DNA from 4 places in the Mesorhizobium sp. M1A.F.Ca.IN.022.06.1.1 genome. Region 3 is predicted to be linked to each of the others. Evidence: predicted binding sites of a transcription regulator. Region 3 holds the regulator's gene; each other region holds the start of a gene.
What was found. The regulator PhoB, encoded in region 3, activates phosphate uptake and scavenging genes when phosphate is short. The targets are predictions, from matches to a motif close to TGTCATNNANCTGTCAT.

Region 1: the regulator PhoB is predicted to act here: its motif matches at 2,169-2,185, upstream of ppk2 (polyphosphate kinase 2).
Region 2: the regulator PhoB is predicted to act here: its motif matches at 1,851-1,867, upstream of EJ078_RS13900 (DUF1045 domain-containing protein).
Region 4: the regulator PhoB is predicted to act here: its motif matches at 2,345-2,361, upstream of ugpB (sn-glycerol-3-phosphate ABC transporter substrate-binding protein UgpB).

What each region holds. Positions count from the first base shown of each region.
Region 1 is NZ_CP034455.1:248,141-253,320, forward strand. Features, by position in the region: gene hemB (porphobilinogen synthase) at 1-315, shown strand, start outside; gene EJ078_RS01330 (dihydrofolate reductase family protein) at 462-1,109, shown strand; gene ppk2 (polyphosphate kinase 2) at 1,152-2,072, opposite strand; gene EJ078_RS01340 (aldo/keto reductase) at 2,338-3,381, shown strand; gene EJ078_RS01345 (glycosyl transferase family 90) at 3,421-4,392, opposite strand; gene EJ078_RS01350 (GntR family transcriptional regulator) at 4,507-5,172, opposite strand.
Region 2 is NZ_CP034455.1:2,944,245-2,949,424, reverse strand. Features, by position in the region: gene iolE (myo-inosose-2 dehydratase) at 1-653, shown strand, start outside; partial or broken gene EJ078_RS13910 (DUF3329 domain-containing protein) at 718-929, shown strand; gene iolB (5-deoxy-glucuronate isomerase) at 944-1,756, shown strand; gene EJ078_RS13900 (DUF1045 domain-containing protein) at 1,906-2,613, shown strand; gene EJ078_RS13895 (alpha-D-ribose 1-methylphosphonate 5-triphosphate diphosphatase) at 2,644-3,783, shown strand; gene phnN (phosphonate metabolism protein/1,5-bisphosphokinase (PRPP-forming) PhnN) at 3,780-4,406, shown strand; gene EJ078_RS13885 (ABC transporter permease) at 4,549-5,180, opposite strand, start outside.
Region 3 is NZ_CP034455.1:3,680,017-3,685,196, reverse strand. Features, by position in the region: gene xylF (D-xylose ABC transporter substrate-binding protein) at 1-505, opposite strand, end outside; gene EJ078_RS17650 (ROK family transcriptional regulator) at 852-2,087, shown strand; gene phoB (phosphate regulon transcriptional regulator PhoB) at 2,404-3,093, opposite strand; gene phoU (phosphate signaling complex protein PhoU) at 3,113-3,817, opposite strand; gene pstB (phosphate ABC transporter ATP-binding protein PstB) at 3,838-4,641, opposite strand; gene pstA (phosphate ABC transporter permease PstA) at 4,638-5,180, opposite strand, start outside.
Region 4 is NZ_CP034455.1:3,802,457-3,807,636, reverse strand. Features, by position in the region: gene ugpE (sn-glycerol-3-phosphate ABC transporter permease UgpE) at 1-9, opposite strand, end outside; gene ugpA (sn-glycerol-3-phosphate ABC transporter permease UgpA) at 18-902, opposite strand; gene ugpB (sn-glycerol-3-phosphate ABC transporter substrate-binding protein UgpB) at 973-2,283, opposite strand; gene EJ078_RS18245 (EAL domain-containing protein) at 2,610-5,036, shown strand; gene EJ078_RS18240 (TlpA disulfide reductase family protein) at 5,028-5,180, opposite strand, start outside.

The DNA.
Region 1 (5,180 bases), 2.8 Mb from region 3:
TATATCGACCACGCGAATTCCGATGAAGCCGTGCGCGAGGCCGAGCAGGATCTGGCCGAAGGCGCCGACATGCTGATGGTGAAGCCTGGGCTGCCCTATCTCGACATCATCCGCCGGCTGAAGGACGAGTTTCAGATGCCGACCTTCGCCTACCAGGTGTCGGGCGAATATTCGATGATCAAGGCGGCCAGCGCCAATGGCTGGATCGACGGCGAAAAGGCGATGCTGGAATCGCTTCTCGCGCTCAAGCGAGCCGGCTGCGACGGTGTCCTCACCTATTTCGCGCCGACCGTTGCGGAGATGCTGAGGGGCTAGGCCCAGGCGCAATTTTAAATTCTCGCCGCGTCACCTGGGCGCCGCCCGACGAGTTGATCGCTCGCCGGAAAATTCCGCTTGCATAATGCAATCAGTTAAGCTACTCCATGACTGCTTGCAAAATGCAACTAGTTCACGAGGCGATCATGTCAAAGCTGCGCGTCAACGCTTTCACCCTGTCGCTGGACGGTTACGGCGCCGGCCCCGATCAGACTCTCGAAAGCCCGCTCGGCGTCGGCGGCGAAGGACTGCATAAATGGATGATCGGCACGCGCACCTTTCGTGAGATGGTGATCGGCAAAGACGGCGGCACCACCGGCAGCGACGACAGCTTCGCCGCGCGCAGTTTTGAGAATGTCGGCGCCTGGATCCTTGGCCGCAACATGTTCGGGCCGGTCCGCGGCGAATGGCCGGACGAGAGCTGGAAAGGCTGGTGGGGCGACAACCCGCCCTATCACGTGCCGGTCTTCGTGCTCACCCATCACAAGCGGGCGCCGATCTTAATGGAAGGCGGCACGACGTTTTACTTCGTCACCGACGGCATCCATTCGGCGCTCGAACAGGCGAAGACGGCCGCCAAGGACAAGGATGTGCGGGTCGGCGGCGGCGTCGCCACGATCCGGCAATATCTGAAGGAAAGCCTGATCGACGAGATGCATCTCGCGATCTCGCCGATCCTGCTCGGCTCCGGCGAGCATCTTTTCGCCGGGCTGGACATGCCGAAGCTCGGCTACCGCTGCACCAGCCAGGTCGCGACCGCCGACGCGACGCATGTGATGATCGGGCGCGCGTAAGCTAGGCTCCCCCTTCTCCCTCTGTGGGAGATGGGGAAGTGCTCAATACTTCGACGGCACATAAAGCTCGCGCGGCAGCACCTGGCGCTCGTAGGCCGGGTTGAAGACGCGCTCCGGCAGCGTGATCTCCTCATGCGGCACGTCTTCGTAAGGCATTTGCTGCAGCAGGTGATCGATGCAGTTCAGTCGGGCCCGCTTCTTGTCGTTGCCTTCGACAATGAACCACGGCGCTTCCTTGATGTTGGTACGGGCGAAGGTCTCTTCCTTGGCTTTGGTGTATTGTTCCCAGCGCACGCGCGACTGCAGGTCCATCGGCGACAGCTTCCACTGCTTCATCGGATCGTGGATGCGCATCAAAAAGCGCATCTGCTGCTCCTCGTCGGTAATCGAGAACCAGTATTTCACCAGCGTGATGCCGGAGCGCACCAGCATGCGTTCGAATTCCGGCACGTCGCGGAAAAACTCTTCGACCTGATCCGCATTGGCAAAGCCCATCACCTGCTCGACGCCCGATCGGTTGTACCAGGAGCGGTCGAACAGCACGATCTCGCCGCCCGCCGGCAGATGCGGCACGTAGCGCTGGAAATACCATTGCGATCTTTCACGCTCGGTCGGCGCCGGCAGCGCGACGACGCGGCAGATGCGCGGATTGAGGCGCTGGGTGATGCGCTTGATGACGCCGCCCTTGCCGGCCGAGTCGCGTCCCTCGAAGATCACCACCAGCTTCTTCTTGTGGTAGGCAACCCAGGACTGCAGCTTGATGAGCTCCGACTGCAGACGCAGCAGCTCGCGGAAATAGGTCGTCCGCTCGATGGAGGGCGGATGCGACTTCTTGTAGATCCTGGCGATCTCGAGCGAGAGCGCGGGCTCGGAAATCTCCAGCTCATAGTCCTCGTCGAGCGTGTCCTCGAGTTCGGCTTCCAGCCAGTCCTTGGCTCCGGAATTCGTCTTGACCTCGTTCATTGCGCAGCTCCTGCCTGTCAGCCACTTTCGCCTCGGATGCGCTCCGGCCGCGGCCGGAAACACAACTCCGTAAGCCGACTGAGATACAGACGCGCAATGACGGTTTTATTGCGAGCAGGAGCCGGCAACGCTGGACCAGCCGATATGTGATCGGCCCGTATCGATGGCGGGGCGACAAGCCGCCCGAATTGTCCTACAAATACTTTCGCCTCTTCCCGGCGCCCGCGACGGCGCGCCTCTTCAAAACAAATCGCAAGGACCTGACATGGAATACCGCACGCTTGGCCGTTCCGGCCTGAAGGTTTCGACATTGACCCTTGGCACGATGACCTTCGGCGGGACGGGCCCGTTCGCCGCCGTCGGCAAATCCGATCTCTCGGAGGCGAGCCGCATCATCGATACCTGCATCGATGCCGGCATCAATCTCATCGACACCGCCAACGTGTATTCGAACGGCCTGTCGGAGGAGATCGTCGGCGAGGCGCTCGGCGGCAAGCGCAAGAACGATGTGCTCATCGCCTCCAAGGCGCGCATGCGGATCGGAAACGGCCCCAACGACGAAGGCCTGTCGCGCCATCACCTGATCCGGGAATGCGAGCGGAGCCTGAAGCGGCTCAAGACCGACGTCATCGACATCTATTTCCTGCATGAGTGGGATGGGGTCACGCCGCTGGAGGAAACGATCGCTGCGCTCGACACTTTGGTCAGCCAGGGCAAGATCCGTTATGTCGGCTGTTCCAATTATTCGGGCTGGCAGGTGATGAAGGCGCTCTCGATCAGCGACAGCCATCATCAGCCGCGCTTCGTCACGCAGCAGATCCACTACACGCTGGAAGCGCGCGAGGCGGAGTACGAGTTGCTGCCGATCTCGGTCGACCAGGGTCTTGGCGTGCTGGTGTGGAGCCCGCTGGCCGGCGGCCTGCTGTCGGGCAAATACCGTCGCGACAGCCCGACGGCCCGCCAGCTTGGCGGCTGGTCCGAACCGCCGATCCGGGACGAGGGAAGGTTGTGGCGGATCGTCGACGTTCTGGTCGAAATCGGCAAGGCGCGCGGCGTTTCGGCGGCACAGGTGGCGCTTGCCTGGCTGCTCGGCCGCCCGGCCGTTTCTTCGCTGGTGATCGGCGCCCGCAACGAAGCCCAACTCAAGGACAACCTCGCCGCGGCCAGCCTGACGCTGTCCCTGGACGAGCGCCTGCGCCTCGACGACGTCAGCCGCCCGCCGGTGCTTTATCCCTACTGGCACCAGCAGTTCACCGCCAAGAACCGGTTCGGCCCCGCCGACCTGGTGCTCGACCGCAGCGATATCTAAGAATCCGCGCCGTGCTCCGCGCCCGAAAACGCGCGGAGGTCAGCCGGCGATAAAACGCCAGACCTCCGGGTCGGGTTCGATCTGGCCGCTGAGCACGAAATATTTGTAGAGGACGAGCAGCGATACCGCCCGCTCGTCCTTTTCGTTGCTGAACCGGCGGCAATAGGCGTTGGCCGCCGTTATGATGCGTTGGGCTTCCGCCGGGTGTTTTTCGAAATAGGCGATCTTGTCGGCGACGTCCGAAAAATCCGACGCCAGAGGCACGTAGTGAACATCGGCCTCGAGCTCAGCCTCGGCGAACCAGGTTTCGTAGGTCGGCGGCGGCATCAGGCAGAGCGAATTCGAGCTCATGATCCACTTGAGGTTCGTCGCCACGTCATTGCCTTCGAGCGAGACGATGTAGCGGAACTGCCGCTGCTGCGCGATCGTGAGATACGGCTTGCGATAGTTCTCCGGGGCGCTTGGCTTGGGCGAGCCGGCATCGCAAGACGGCAGGTCGCGCACGGCATCGACGAACCGTTTGCGGATCGGATTGTTGAAATGACCGCGCCAGACCGCCATCGGGCGCTTGTCGGCGAAGGACAGATTGTCCTTTGGCATGTTGAAATGGCGGAACTTGTCGAGCTTCATGATCACGGCGTTGCCGTTGTCGTTGCGGATCGGGCGATCCTTGACGATTGATGGCACCGCCGGAACGTCGACGACGTCGCCGAACTCGAGATCGATGAGCAGGTGGCGATCGAAGTAGCGGGCGAACTCCTTCAGGTCGTAATAGTACATGCTCCCGAACTTGGGTATTTGACTGGCGGGCACCGCCGCCGCGCTCGGCACGAAGCTATGGTCGAGCCGGTTGTAGTAGTTGACCCGATCACGGACCGTTTTGCTGGAGAGCCGTGCCTGCTCCAGCCGGCGCGCAAGCCGTTGGCGAAAGAGAGCCTGCGGCGCCACATCGCGGGTGATGTTGCGTATGAAATAAAATACCCGCGCTGCGGTGCGTAAGGGCGAGGCCATGCGTCCGTCGTTTAAAGATGTCCGTCGCCTCCTACAGCATTGTGCCGAACATCTTGCAAGCCCGCCCAAGCTGACGAACTTGTTGAAGTTCTAATATTCGACGATGGCCGAGGATCAGGCAGCGACGACGGCAAAGCCCCTGGCGCGCAGGCCGCGCCGCTCGTCATGCAGCGAAGTCACCAGGCGGTCGCGGCTGCCGGCGATGTGGGCCGAGAGCAGCCGTGCCGCCTTTTCGGCGTCACCCTTTCGCACGGCAGCCAGGATGGCGTGGTGCTCGGCCCAGGCGCGGCCAAGCGCCGCCTCGTCGCGCACTTCCAGCCAACGCGCGCGGGAGAGCCTGGTCATTGCATCGCGGACTCCCCTAAGCAGGAATTCATTGCCGGAAAGCCTGGCCAGCTCGATGTGAAAATCCAGACCAACGCGGTGCCATTCCTCGCGCGGCGTACCGGCGTCGCAGGAATCGAGCATCGCCGCGATCACCTCGATCCCGCTGCGATCTTCCAGCGACGCCGTCAACCGCACCGCCGCCACCTCGACCGCCTCGCGGTAGACGGCGATCTGGCCGAGCTCGGCGAGATTGATCGACGCCACCGTCCAGCCGCGGCCGTCACGAGCGATCAGCCCTTCGGTCTCGAGGCGCAGCAGCGCCGCCCTGACCGGGGTGCGGGAGGCGCCGAAGCGGCTTTCGATCCAACGCTCGGTCAGCCGCTCGCCCGGGCCGATCTCGAGCCCGAGGATCATTTCGCGAAGCTGCCTTTCGACATTCTGCATTTGCGACATTGTCGTTC
Region 2 (5,180 bases), 740 kb from region 3:
CGATGATCGACCTGTTCAAGGCGGTCAACGCGCCCTGCATCGTCTATGGCGAGGTCGGCCGCTCCATCCAGGGCGACCGCTCCAAGCCTCTTGCCACCAAGCCAAAGCTTTCGGCCGACGAGATGAAGGCCTATGCCCGCCGCGTCACCGAATTCGGCGAATGGTGCGCCGACCAGGGTATGCCGCTTTCCTACCATCATCACATGGCGGCCGTGATCGAGACCGAGCCGGAACTCGATTCCTTCATGCATCATTCCGGCGAGGGCGTCCCGCTGCTGCTCGATGCCGGCCACCTCGCCTTCGCCGGCGGCGATGTGTTGCGCGCCATCGGCAACCACCACAAGCGCATCAACCACGTCCATGTGAAGGACGTGCGCATGAACGTGATCGACGGGCTCGACCGCACGAAACAGTCCTTCCTCGATGCCGTCGCGCTCGGCGCCTTCACCGTGCCCGGCGACGGCTCGCTCGATTTCGGCGCGATCGTACAGCGCTTCGCCGACTACGGCTATGAAGGCTGGTTCGTGGTCGAGGCCGAGCAGGATCCGAAAAAGAACCCGCCGCTGAGGATGGCTGAGGTCGGCCATAAGGAGCTGATGCGGGTGATGACGGCCGCCGGCTATACGGTCGAGACGCAGGGCTTCCCGGCGTAAACGAGTGGATTCGTCCGGCCGCTCGGTCTATCTGATGCGTTTGGACAAGTCCCGGATTGGCGCGATGAAAGACTATGAGCACCCCTTCTTCCGACCGCTGTGGCGGCGCATTGCCGTCGTCGCCGTCTGCCTAATCTGGTCGGTGATCGAATTCGCCTCCGGCACGCCGTTCTGGGGGTAATCGCGCTCGGCTTCGCCGGTTACGCGGTGTGGCAGTTCTTCTACCTCTACAAGCCGGCCGAGGAGCCCAAGCCTCCGGCCGAGCCGAAGGAATGACCCAGGAGACAAAAATGTCGAAACTGCTCGTCAAGGCCGACAAGGGCCACGGCCACGTCGCCCACGTCACCCCGCAAAGCGCGGGCTGGACTTACGTGGGTTTCGATCTCCACCGCTTGCGGCCGGGCGAGACGGCCGCCGGCAAGACGGGCGAGCGCGAGGTCTGCCTGGTGTTCGTCACCGGCAAGGGCCAGGCTGCGGCCGGCGGCAAGGATCTCGGCCTGATCGGTGAGCGCATGTCGCCCTTCGAGGGCAAACCCTGGTCGGTCTATGTGCCGCAAGGCTCCGACTGGTCGGTGACCGCCGACACCGAACTGGAGCTTGCGGTCTGCTCGGCGCCCGGTCTTGGCGGCGGCCTGCCCGCCCGCGTCATTGCGCCCGACGATCTCGGTCAGGAAGTGCGCGGCAAGGGCACCAATACCCGTTACGTCACCAACATCCTGCCCGAGGGCAAGCCGGCCGACTCGCTGCTGGTGGTCGAGGTCATCACGCCCGGCGGCCATACCTCCAGCTATCCGCCGCACAAACACGACCAGGACAATCTGCCGGCCGAGTCCTATCTCGAGGAGACCTATTACCACCGCCTCAACCCGCCGCAGGGTTTCGCCTTCCAGCGCGTCTACGCCGACGCCGACAGGAATGGAGTGCGCGATCTGGACGAGGCGATGGCGATCGAGGACGGCGATGTCGTGCTGGTGCCGAAGGGCTACCACCCGTGTGCGGCCTGCCACGGCTACGATCTCTATTATCTCAACGTCATGGCCGGCCCGAAGCGGACATGGAAATTCCACAACGCCGCCGAGCATGAGTGGCTGATGAAGGCGTGAGATTTTTCATAGCGCTCAACCTGTTGGTCCAGTTCGGGAAAATCGTCGGCTAAGGACCGCCGGAGCCTGGGTTGCCTTCGAAAACCCATGAAAGCTTCGTCAATCCGTCATGGAAATCACCTATGGCAGCGGTCTGACGAGGATTTTCGATGCGCTATGCCATTTACTTTACCCCGAGGCAGGATGAGCCGCTGGCGCGGATTGCCGCCAACTGGCTGGGGCGCGACCCGTTCGGCGCGCCGACGCGGCCGGTCGAGGGTGTGGGTGACCTGTCGGCGGCGGAAGTTGCCTTCCACACCGCCTCGGCACGGCGCTATGGGTTCCACGCGACGCTGAAGGCGCCGTTCCGGCTGGCGCCCAGCGAAACGGAAGCCTCGCTGCGGGCGGCGCTCGACGATTTCGCCGAGGCCACGGCACCAGTCGTCGTCCCGCGTCTGGTCGTCGGCCAGATCGACGGCTTTTTCGCGCTGGTGCCGGGAAGTCCTTTCGAGCCGCTCAACAGTTTCGCCGGCGAGGTCGTGCGCGCTTTCGACCGCTTCCGTGCGCCGCTGACCGAGGCCGAGATCGAGCGCCGCAGCCCAGACTCGCTGAAGCCGGATGAGTTCCGCAACCTCTGCCAGTGGGGTTATCCCTACGTCTTCGAGACGTTCCGCTTCCACATGACGCTCTCCGGACGGGTCGGGCCACAGGAAAGCCCGCGCCTTCGCGCTGCAATCGACAGCCTGTTCGCGGATGTGCTGCAGCGTCCGGTGCCGGTGGATGCGCTGACGCTGTTCGTCGAAACCGAACCGGGCGCGCCCTTCATGGTGCTCTCGCACCACGTGCTTGGACGCGGCCCGGCCAGAAAAACCGCCTGATGTCCGCCCGCCTGAGATAGGACTGCTGAAATGACCGCCGAGACCGTTTTGAACAATGCCCGCATCGTGCTGCCCGACGAGATCGTCGCGGGCTCGCTGCTGCTGCGCGATGGGCTGATCGCCGCGATCGAGCCGGGTGCGGCCCGCACCGGCGAGGACATGGGCGGCGACTACATCATCCCGGGTCTCGTAGAACTGCACACCGATCACCTCGAAGGCCATTACGCGCCGCGTCCGAAAGTGCGCTGGAACCCGATCGCCGCCGTGCTCGCCCACGATGCGCAGGTGGCCACCGCCGGCATCACCACGGTGCTCGACGCCTTGCGTGTCGGCATGGACGAGGATGCCGACCTGAAGTCCGACGACGTGCGCAAGCTCGCCGACGCGATCGAGGACAGCGTGCGCCAGGATCGGCTCAGGGCCGACCACTTCATCCATCTGCGCTGCGAGGTCTCGGCGCCGGACTGCCTCGAGGCCTTCGCCAATTTCGAGACCGACGACAGGGTGAAGCTCGCCTCGCTGATGGACCACGCGCCGGGCCAGCGCCAGTTCGTCAATCTCGAGACCTACGCCTACTACTACCAGCGCAAACTGAAGCTCACCGACCGCGACTTCCAGAAATTCTGCGAGAAGCGTATGGCGGAATCGGCCAAGAATTCCGGGCCAAACCGCGTCTTCATTTCCGCCGCCTGTCGCGAGCGCGGCATCGTTCTTGCCAGCCACGACGATGCGACGGCCGGCCATGTCGACGAGGCGGTGGAGCAGGGCGTGCGCGTTGCCGAATTCCCGACCACCGAGAAGGCGGCGAGGGCCTCGAAGGCGGCAGGCCTCGGCGTGCTGATGGGCGCGCCCAACCTCATGCGCGGCTCCTCGCATTCGGGCAATGTGTCGGCGCGCTCGCTTGCCGGCGACGGTTTGCTCGACATCCTGTCGTCCGACTATATCCCCTTCAGCCTGATCCAGTCCGCCTTCTTCCTCGGCGATGTCGTGGAAGGCATTTCGCTGCCGCAGGCGGTCGCCATGGTCTCGAAGAACCCGGCGGAAGCGGTCGGCCTTAGCGATCGCGGTGTCATCGAGCCCGGCCGGCGCGCCGACCTCGTGCGCGTGCGCGTCGACCAGCATGTGCCGGTCGTGCGCAACGTCTGGCGTCAGGGCAGGCGCGTCGCATGATGGTTTCTGCGCTGATCGAACGCGAGCTCACCGAGACGCTTCCGATCCGCAACGGCGTGTTCGTCGCGGTGGTCGGGCCGAGCGGCGCCGGCAAGGACACGGTGATCGGCTACGCCAAGGCGCATTTTGCCGGCGAGACGCGGCTGGAGTTCGTCCGCCGCGTCATCACCCGTCCGAGCGACTCCGCCAGCGAGGACCACGATACGCTGGCCGACGCCGCCTTCGCCGAGGCGGAAGCGGACGGCGCCTTCGTCATCTGCTGGGACGCGCACGGCCTGCGCTATGGCCTGCCGGCCGATGTCGGTTGGGCGATCGCCAATGGTCATGTCGCCGTTGCCAACGTTTCCCGTGCCGTCATCCCGGCGCTGCGTGAGCGCTATGCCAACCTGGCGGTGGTCGAGATCACCGCTGCGCCGGAGATCCTCGCCGAGCGGCTGGCGGCGCGCGGCCGTGAATCGCGCGGCGAGGTGCTGGCGCGTCTGGCGCGCAGCACCAGCGTGACGCTTTCCGGGCCGGATGTCACCTCCATCGACAACAGCGGCGCCAGAGAGATCGCCGGCGAGCGTTTCGCCGAGGTGCTGCGCAAGGCGATGGCGTTTTCGGACCTTTCGGACATGATCTGAGGTGTATTGATTCAGGTGATGCCGGCTTGCGAGTGGGAGGTTGGGCCGAGACTTGTTGATGTCGGCGCCAACGTCCAAAAAATGCGTGCAGCACGCGAAGTTGAAATCTGCCCCGCTGCCTGCCGAGATCGGACGAGGGAAGCTACGTCGCCGGCGCGCCGGCGACGTTCCGGCGCGACGCCTCCATCATCCGGCGCCGGGCGCGGAACACGCCCCACTGCTGGTCGACCAGCACGCCGATCAGGATCACGCCGCCCATCACCGCGAAGTTCAGTGAGGACGGGATGCCGAGCAGATTGACGAGGTTTTGCAGTTCCTGCAGCAGCACGGTGCCGAGGATGACGCCTACGAGCGAGCCCTCGCCGCCGCGCAGCGAGAAGCCGCCGAGCACCGCCGCGGCGATGGCGTAGAGCTCATAGAACTGGCCGTGGCTCGCCGGCGAGATCGAGCGCGTGTACATGGCGAAGTAGATCGCCGACAGCGCCGTCAGCACGCCGCAGATCACGTATGCCGCGATCACCACGCGTCCGGTGCGAATACCCGAATACTTCGCCGCTTCCTCATTCTTGCCGATGGCATAGAGATAGCGTCCGAACACCGAGCGGTGCAGCACCACCCACATGACGATGGCGATCACGATCAGCGCGATGAAGGAATTAGGCAACCCGCCGGAGCGGCCGGCGGTCAGAAATTCCAGATCCGGGAAATTCTGGCCGAAAGCGAAGCCCGCCGTGCCGTCGGCGGTGTAGAAACGGGCGACGCCGCGGTAGATCA
Region 3 (5,180 bases):
TCGAGCCGGAGAACAGGAAATCGGCGTTCGGGTCGGCGCCCGAGCCCTTGATGAAGACGTAATTGCCCTCGGGCTTGGCCTTGAACACCTCGCGGGCCTGCATGCGGCCGACTTCCTTGTTGTCGAAGGTCAGATAAAACACGTCCTTGTTCTCGATCAGGCGGTCGTAGCCGACGACCGGAATGCCTTCGTCGAGTGCCTTCTGCACCGCCGGCCCGATGGCGGAGGCGTCCTGCGCCAGGATTATCAACGCATTCGCGCCCTGCGAGATCAGGCTTTCGACGTCGGTCAGCTGCTTGCCTGGATTGGACTGTGCGTCGGCGGATATGTACTTGTCGCCGGCGGCCTCGATCGCCTTCTTCATCGCCGCTTCGTCGGTCTTCCAGCGCTCTTCCTGGAAATTGGACCACGAAACGCCGATCACCTTGTCCTTCGCCTGCGCGACCGACACCAACGTCAACGACATGGCGACGCCCGCCAGAATGGCGGCTGCGAATCTCTTCATGATATCCTCCCTGCGCCCCTCGCGGCGCGACCCAGACTGGCCCGAAGGCGATGAGGCTTTTTTTCGAGCCTCGAAAAAATACTGATCTAACGCTAAAGCGCTGTCAACTGCAATTCTGACGGTTTTTGAGGTGGTCACGTACTTTTTTCGAGACCCGCAATAAATAATGACAGTGCCGACCGCTTCTGCCACTATCGCGCAACAGTTCGGAGGAGGCGCAGCCCGGTCCACCGAAACTTGTAAGACCAGGACGGTTCGGGTGCCGGCGTGCGGGACTGAACCGATCTGGCGCGTCGCCGAGTCCTGTGCATGATCGAGAGGCCGCGCTGACTGGGAGGAGACAAAAATGTCGGTCGGAATCCGCCACGACGATCTGCGCCGGCGCAACCGCGCCATGGTGCTCTCGGCCGTGCGCCGGGCCGGCCAGCCGTCGCGCACGGAAATCGCCGCGACCACCGGGCTCAGCCATTCGACCATTTCGGCGATCTCTTCCGATCTGATCCAGGAAGGCATCCTGGCCGAGAGCAAGCCGAGCGAGACCGCGTCTCTGAAGCGCGGCCGGCCACAGGTGGGCCTCGCGCTCAAGCCGGAGGCGGCGGCGGTGGTAACGGTGGTGCTGTCGCTCAATTTCCTCTCGGTCGCCGTTATTGATTATGCGGGCCAGGTCATCGCCGAGGAGCAGCGCCGCCTCGATACGCTCACCATGCCGCGCAACGAGCTGATCGGCGAATGCTTGGCGATCGTGCGGCGCCGGCTGGACGATCCGGACCTCGACGTCGGCAGCGTCGCCCGCATCGCCATGGGCATCCAGGGCATCACCGATTCCCATGCCCGCGCCATGCTGTGGTCGCCGATCACGCCGCTGACCGACATTCCCTTCGCCGACATTCTTGAAAAGGAATTCGGCATTCCGGCCACCATGGAGAACGACTGCAACATGATGGCTGTGGCGCTGCAGTGGCGCGATCCCCACCGCTATCGCGACAATTTCATCGCCATTCTGCTCTCCCACGGCATCGGCATGGGCCTGGTTCTGAAGGGCGAGCTGTTCACCGGCACACATTCTTCCGGCGGCGAGTTCGGCCACATGATCCATCGCCCGGGCGGCGCGCTTTGCCGTTGCGGACGCCGCGGCTGCGTCGAGGCCTATGCCGGCAACTACGCCATCTGGCGCAGCGCCATGAAGATGAGCGAGGACGCCGAGCCGGTCGATGTCGGCGACGCCGACATGCGGGCGCTCGCCGCCAAGGCGCGCGAGACGGATGGCCCGGAGCGCGAGGCCTATCGCCGGGCCGGCGAGGCGCTGGGCTTCGGCCTTGGCAGCCTGTTCGCGCTGATCGACCCGGCGCCGGTCGCCATGGTCGGCGTCAGCGCCGCCGCCTTTGACCTGATCGAGCCGGCGCTGCGCGAGGCGATCGGCCAGACCGCCGGAGGCCAGCATTCAAACTCGATCTCCTTCGATACCGAGCCGAACGAATTGCCGCTGATCCGCGAAGGCTGCGCCGTGCGCGCGCTGACCTTCGTCGACCAGGAGATTTTCGCCCCGGGCGTGCAGGCAAGAGCGGGCAAGAACGTGGCCTGAGCAGCTTCGATAGCGATCGTTGTCTTCTGTGCGTCCTGCAGACGCCGGAGATTAGCGAAGGCCCCGCAGCTTCGTCATTCCAGGGCGGAGCAGGAGCGAAGCTCCGTCGCGGAGACCCTGGAATCCATGCCATTACCTCAATCGTCGGATGAGCGGAGCAGAATTTCTGCACCGCCGCGGCGCGTGGAAGTCGCGTGGATCGTCGGGTCTGCGCCGCGTCGCGACGCTTCGTGCTCCGCCCGTGGACGGCGAAGCACCAGCGTCTCGATAACCCGCCAGCGCAGATAGAACCCGTCAGACCTTCGGTGCCCTGGATCTAATCTTCCCTGATCGCGTAGCCCGCCCCACGGATGGTACGTATGACGTCCGGCATGCGGCCGTTGTTGACCGCCTTGCGCAGGCGGCCGACATGCACGTCCACGGTGCGCTCGTCGATATAGATCGTCTCGCCCCAGACATTGTCGAGCAGCTGGCTGCGCGAGAACACCCGGCCGGGATGCCGCATCATGAATTCCAGCAGCCTGAACTCGGTCGGGCCGAGCCGGATCTCGCTCTTCTTGCGGTAGACGCGATGCGATTCGCGATCGAGCACGATGTCGCCGACCTTGAGCACGCTGGACAGCACCTCCGGCTTGGCGCGGCGCAGCAGCGCCTTGACCCTGGCCATGAATTCCGGCGTCGAGAACGGCTTGACCAGATAGTCGTCGGCGCCGGTCGAGAGGCCGCGCACCCTGTCGCTTTCCTCGCCGCGCGCGGTCAGCATGATGATCGGCAGGCGTTCGGTCTCGGGCCGCATCCTGAGGCGCCGGCAAAGCTCGATGCCGGACACCGCCGGCACCATCCAGTCGAGCACCAGAAGGTCGGGCACATTCTCCTGCAGGCGGATCTCGGCCTCGTCGCCGCGCGTCACCACCTCGACCTGATAGCCCTCGGATTCGAGGTTGTAGCGGAGCAGCACCCCCAGCGGCTCCTCGTCCTCCACCACCATGATGCGTGGCGCGATCATTTAGCAGGCACCTTCGCTGTCAGGCCGCCGGCGCCGACATCGCCGTCTCGTCCTGCTTAGGACGATTCGCGGGCAATTGCGCGCCGGTCAGCACATAGTAGGCGTTCTCGGCGATGTTGGTGACGTGGTCGCCTATGCGCTCCAGATTCTTGGCGCAGAACAACAGATGCGTGCAAGCCGTGATGTTGCGCGGATCCTCCATCATGTAGGTCAGGAGCTCGCGGAAGACGGCGGTGTATTTGACGTCGATGCGCTCGTCGTCGTTGCGGAGCTTGGCGAGCGCCGTGGCGTCGCCGGCCGCGTATTCCTCGATCACGCCCTGCACCTGGATCAGCACCAGCTGCGCCATCGAATCGATGGAGTGCGAAAGGTCGCGCGGCGCGGCGCTGACGCCGACCGAGCCGACGCGCTTAGCGATGTTCTTGGCAAGGTCGCCAATGCGCTCGAGATCGCCGGCCATGCGGATGGCGCCAACGACGCTGCGCAGGTCGTCGGCCATCGGCTGGCGTTTGGCAATCAGCGTGATGGCGCGATCGTCGAGCTCGCGTTGGCGCGCGTCCATGATGGCATCGTCGGAGACCACGCGCTGCGCCAGCGCGTTGTCGGAATTCAGCAGAGCCTTGGTCGACGCGCCGACCATCGAGCCGGCAAGATCGCCCATGTCGCGGATGAGCTGGCTGATCTGCCTCAGATCCTCGTCGAAGGAAGCGACCGTATGGGCCATGGTTATGTCCTCGTATGAACTCAGCCGAAGCGGCCGGTGATGTAGTCCTGCGTGCGCTTCTCGCGGGGCGAGGTGAAAATCTTTTCGGTCCGGTCGAATTCGATCAGCTCGCCGAGATACATGAACGCCGTCTGCCGCGAGACGCGCGCCGCCTGCTGCATGTTGTGGGTGACGATCACGATCGTGTAGTCGGCCTGCAGCTCGTCGATCAGCTCCTCGATCTTGGCGGTCGAGAGCGGATCGAGCGCCGATGCCGGCTCGTCGAGCAGGATGACCTCCGGCTTCACCGCCACCGTGCGGGCGATGCAGAGCCGCTGCTGCTGGCCGCCCGAAAGGCTCTGGCCACTGGCGTTGAGCTTGTCCTTGACCTCGTTCCACAGCGCGGCGCGCTTCAGCGCCTGTTCGACGCGATTGTCCATCTCGGCCTTGCTGATCTTCTCATACAGCCTGACGCCGAAGGCGATGTTCTCGTAGATCGACATCGGGAACGGCGTCGGCTTCTGGAACACCATGCCGATCTTGGTCCTGAGCAGGTTGAGGTCCTGCGAACGGTCGAGGATGTTCTTGCCGTCGAGCAGCACCTGGCCTTCGGCGCTCTGCTTCGGGTAGAGCTCGTAGATGCGGTTGAGCACGCGCAGCAGCGTCGACTTTCCGCAGCCCGAAGGTCCGATGAAGGCGGTGACGCTGCGCTCGGGCAGCGACAGGTTGATGTCCTTCAGCGCCTTCGACTGGCCATAGTAGAAGTTGAGGTTCTTGACTTCGATCTTGGCCTTCTCGGCGGTCGTCTCGGCTACGTTCAGGTCGGTGGACAACATCGGTTTCATCTGTCCTCTCTGCGTCCGGTAAGGCTGCGGGCGAAGATGCTCAGCCCGAGAACCGTCAGGGTGATTATCAGTGCGCCCGTCCAGGCCAGTTGCTGCCATTCCTCATAAGGGCTCAGCGCAAACTGGAAGATGGTCACCGGCAGGCTGGCCATCGGCGCGTTGAGATTGCTCGACCAGAACTGGTTGTTGAGCGCGGTGAAGAGCAGCGGCGCCGTCTCGCCCGAAATCCGGGCGATCGCCAGCAATATACCGGTGACGATGCCGGACAGTGCGGCGCGATAGGCGACCGAGCGGATCACCACCCAGCGCGGCGCGCCGATGGCGGTGCCGGCCTCGCGCAGCGCGTTGGGCACAAGGTTCAGCATGTCCTCGGTGGTGCGCACGACGACGGGGATCACCAGGATCGACAGCGCCACCGCGCCGGCGATCGCCGAGAAATGACCCAACGGCCGCACCATCAGCTCGTAGACGAACAGGCCGACAATGATCGATGGCGCCGACAACAGGATGTCGTTGATGAAGCGCACCACCGTCGTGAG
Region 4 (5,180 bases), 120 kb from region 3:
GCCGATCATCGCTTGCCTCAGCCGTAGTGGACCTTGCGTTCCACATAGCGGAACTGGATGGCGGTGAGCGCGATGACGATGACCATCAGGATCACCGACTGCGCCGCCGAGTCGCCGAGGATCAGGTTGACGAATCCGTCATTGTAGACCTTGTAGACCAACGTCTCGGTGGTCTTGCCCGGTCCGCCGCCGGTGACGGCATGGACGATGCCGAACGTGTCGAACAGGGCATAGACAGTGTTGACGACCAGCAGGAAGAAGGTCGTCGGCGCGAGCAGCGGGAAGATGATGGTCCAGAAACGCTTGGTCTCGCGAGCGCCGTCCATCGCCGCCGCCTCGATCAGCGTCTTCGGCACCGCCTGCAGCCCGGCGACGAAGAACAGGAAATTGTAGCTGATCTGCTTCCATGCTGCGGCGGAAACCAAAAGGATCATGGCGTGACTGCCGTTGAGCAACGGATCCCAGGCTATGCCGAGACTTCTCAGCACGTAGGATAGCGAGCCGATCGAAGGGTTGAACAGGAACAGCCACAACATGCCGGCGATCGCCGGCGCCACCGCATAGGGCCAGATCATCAGTGTGCGGTAGAGCGCTTTCCCGCGCACCACTTTTTCCGCCATTACGGCAAGCAGCAACGCCACTGCCATCGCCACGATTGCGGTCGCAAGCGAAAATACCACCGTTACCTTGATCGAGTTGAGATAGGCCGGATCGGCAAGCACTTTGCGGAAATTGGCAAACCAGACGAACTTGCTCTTCAGCCCGAATGGATCCTGCCTGAGCATGGACTGGTAGAGCGCCTGCCCGGCCGGCCAATAGAAGAAAACCAGTGTTATGGCGAGTTGCGGCGCCACAAGCAGGTAAGGCAGGACTTTGTTGGGGAAAACGACGCGCGGGGTCAGCTTGGTTTCCTCGTCAAGCAAGGATCGCCCGCGCCGATCCGCGCGGGCGACGTTTCATCCTCGGCCAGGTTTAGTTGCCCAACGCGTCCTTGATCGCCGCGTTGCCGCGCGAGACGGCATTGTCGAGCGCCTGCTGGGCCGTTTCCTGGCCGGCCAGCATCTTCTCGAACTCCTCGTTCTGGATATCGCGCACCTGAGGCAGGTTGGGCAGGCGCACACCCTTCGAATTTTCGGTCGGCGCCTTGCCGGTCATCTGCAGGATCGGTGTCTCGCGGCCCGGGTTCTTGTCGTAGAAGCCGGACTTCTTGGTCGCCTCATAGGCTGCCAGCGTCACCGGCAAGTAGCCCGACTTCTGGTGCAGATATTCCTGCACCTCGGTCTTGGAGAGATAGGCGAAGAAGGCCGCGACGCCCTTGTACTCCGCATCGGATTTGCCGCTGAAAACCCAGAGGCTTGCGCCGCCGGGGGTCGTGTTCTGCGGCGCACCCTTGGCATCGCTGTCATACGGCAGTTGGCCGATGCCGTAGTTCATACCCGACTTGACGATATCGCCGAGCCCGCCCGACGACTCGGTAAAGATGCCGCATTCTCCGGCGAGGAAGATCTGCTTGGCTTCGGAGGTTCGCCCGCCATATTTGAAAGTGCCATCCTTGGCGAGGTCAGCCAGCGCCTGAAAGTGGTTGACGAAAATCGGCGCATTGATCTTGAGCTCGACGTCGCCGCCGGCCAGTCCGTTCTGCTGGGTCGCCCAGGAAACATTATTCCAGGCGGCAAAATTTTCCAGATGGATCCAAGTCAGCCAGGTCGAGGTGTAGCCGCAAGGGGCCGCGCCGCTCGCCTTGATCTTCTTCGCCGCTTCCCAGACCTCGTTCCAGGTCTTAGGCGGGTTGTTCACGTCGAGGCCGGCCTTCTGAAAGATGTCCTTGTTGTAGTAGAGGATCGGCGAGGAGGAATTGTAAGGGAAAGACAACATGGTGCCGTCCGGCTTCGAATAGTAGCCGACAATGCCGGGCAGATACTGGCTCTTATCGAACGTCATCCCCGCGCCCGTCAAAACTTCGGCCACGGGTTTGATCGCGCTCTCGGCCGCCATCATGACGCCGGTGCCGACATCGAACACCTGGATGATGTCCGGCGCCTGGCCGGCGCGGAACGCGGCGATGCCTGCATTCAGCGTCTCGGGATAGGTGCCCTTGAAGACCGGAACGATCTGGTAGTCGCTTTGGCTGGCGTTGAAGTCCTTCGAGATCTTGTCGACGACTTCCGCATTGGCGCCCGTCATCGCATGCCACCAGCTGATCTGCGTGACAGCGAAAGCGGACGTGGTGGAAAGCAGGGTCAAGGTAGCGGCAACACCTGCCGCGAAGCCGAAGAGCTTCATGTTTTCATCTCCCGTTGTGATTGGCGAAAGGGGGCTTCCGCAGAACCAGTATGTGTTGCGCATGACAATCGGACAACGGTTTTGTTATGCGTCGATGAACATCATCTGATCCTAAATTAACGTGCATCGGTCACGGCCGGGCAGATTGCTTGCCGGCTTAGGATTTGAGCGACTCCAACCATCGTATTGCGACAGCCGGCCCAACCTTATCCGTCCTTTACAACCTGAGGCACACGCGTCGGTTGCAGGTCCACTAATCGATTCTTCAGCCGTCGGGCCTTAAGCAATCTTAACTTGATTGATGCGGGAAGATCAGGTGGGGCCAAATGTTGACCGTCTATAATTGCATCGTGCACGAGCACGATCTGAGGTTGGTCGCACTTGCGGCGCTCATCTGCGGAATTTCCTCTTTCTCGGCGGTCAATCTTCTTCGCCATGTCGAGCAATCGACCAGTCGAAATCGCTACGCATGGCTGTTGATTGCAGCCACGGCGACCGGATTCGGTATCTGGGCGACGCATTTCGTCGCCATGATCGCCTTCACGCCGGGAATACCCAACGCCTATAACGCGGAGCTTTCCGCGCTTTCGCTGGCCGCCTCCGTAGTTCTGACAGCGGCCGGAATGTGGATCGCCACCATCCGCGGCGGCATTGATCACTATCTTGTCGGCGGCGCCGTGCTCGGCGTCGGCATCGCCGTGATGCACTATACCGGCATGGCGGCGTTCGAGGTCCAGGGCAGGATCGTCTGGAACGAGCTGCTCGTCGCTCTTTCGCTGGCGGCGGGCGTCACGCTTGCCGCGCTTTCGCTGCTCGTCGTGCTTTGCCGCCCGTCGACGCTTACGACGATCGCTGCCGCCGTCTTGCTCACACTGGCCATCTGCACACTGCATTTTATCGCCATGGCGGCGGTCTCGATCTATCCGGACTCCTCGATAGAGATCTCAAAATTCACCATCGCGCCGATGTCGCAAGCCTTTGCCGCTGCGGCGGCAAGCCTGGTCATTCTGGTGCTCTCGGCCGCGGCGCTCCGCATCGACCTGCGGTTCCGCCGGCATCAGGCGGAAGCGCAGCGCATGCACGGCCTGGCCAACGCGGCGGTCGAGGGGCTGATCGTTTGCGACGGCAGCCGCATCGTCAGCGCCAACGACAGCATCGCGGCGCTGAGCGGCATCGCGCCCGGCACGCTGAACGTGATGACGCTCAGCGACCTCTTCGGCGAACGCGTTGCCTCAGCCATCGCCGGCGGCAGCGGTCAGGCGCAGGAAGCCGAGCTGCGCAGCCAGGACGGCACCCGCATTCCGGTCGAGCTGATCGCCCGCAGCATCGACTATTGCGGCAAGCCTCACGACGTCGTCGCCGTCCGCGACATGCGCGAGCGCAAGAAGGCCGAGCAGGAGATCCTTCGCCTGGCGCATTTCGATCCGCTGACCGGGCTTGCCAATCGCCGCAGCTTCACCAGCCGGCTCGAGGCCGAGATCGCCACGGCGAGCGGCAAGGACGGGCAGCTCGCGCTGATGCTTCTCGATCTCGACCGCTTCAAGGAGGTCAACGACCTCTTCGGTCATGCGGCCGGCGATGCAGTGCTGCAGAGGGTGGCGCAATGCGCTTCGGGCGTGCTCCGCCATGGGCAGATGCTCGCCCGCCTCGGCGGCGACGAATTCGCCATCATCGCGCCGAACCTTCCCGACCCGCAGGCCGCCGGCCGTATCGCCGAGGCGGTGCTTTCCAAGCTACGCCAGGAAAGCCAACTGTCGCCCGGCGGCGAGCTGGTGTCGGCAAGCATCGGCATTGCTCTTTACCCGCTGGATGCCGACGACCAGGCGGCGCTCGTCAGCCATGCCGACACTGCGCTCTACCGCGCCAAGGCCGAGGGCAAGGACACTTATCGCTATTTCGAGGCTTCGATGGGTGCCGAGACGCGCGACAGGCGCGCCATGGAGCACGATCTGCGCCAGGCGGTTGCGCGCGGCGAGTTCCGGCTGGTCTATCAGCCGCAAAAGGAGATCAGCAGCGGCAAGATGATCGGCTTCGAAGCCTTGATCCGCTGGCATCATCCGGAGCGCGGCAACATCCCGCCGTCGGTCTTCATCCCGGTCGCCGAAGACAGCGGCGCCATCGCCCAGATCGGCGAATGGGTGCTGGCGACGGCCTGCGAGGAAGCCGTGCGCTGGAAAACTCCGCTGACCATCGCCGTCAATGTCTCCGCGGTGCAACTCCACAACCCGAATTTCAGCCGCAAAGTGCACGAGATCCTGCTGCGTTCGGGACTTCCGGCCGGACGGCTGGAGCTTGAAGTGACCGAGACGGCCCTTATCAAGGATATGCCCCGGGCGCTGGCGACCCTGCGGCAGGTCAAGGCGCTTGGTATTCGCGTCGCGATGGACGATTTTGGAACCGGCTATTCATCGCTTTCCAATCTCCGCGCTTTCCCTTTCGACAAGATCAAGATCGACGGCTCCTTCATCAAGTCGGTCGACAGGAATGGTCAGGTCGCGGCCATCGTGCGCGCCGTGCTGGGGCTGGGGCGCGGCCTGGGCCTGCCTGTTCTGGCCGAAGGCGTCGAAACGCTGGACGAATTGCGCTTCCTCGATGCCGAGGACTGCGAGATCGGCCAAGGATACTATCTCGGCAGGCCAGGCCCGATCGAAACCTTCAGCGAGCTGACCGGCGTGCCGGCGGCGATGGATGCTGTCGAGGCCCGCGGCGGCCGCATCCTCATGCTCGAGCCCGCCGCCGCGCGCTCAGCTTGACGGACCGAGCGCGGCTTCCACCAGTCGCTTGGCGTCGGGACTCGACCATTCCGCCGGTCCGTTCATATGTGCGATCAGGCAGCCTTCGCCGTCGATCAGCATCGTCACCGGCAGGCCAAGCGCCAGCCCGCGCGTCTTGGCCTC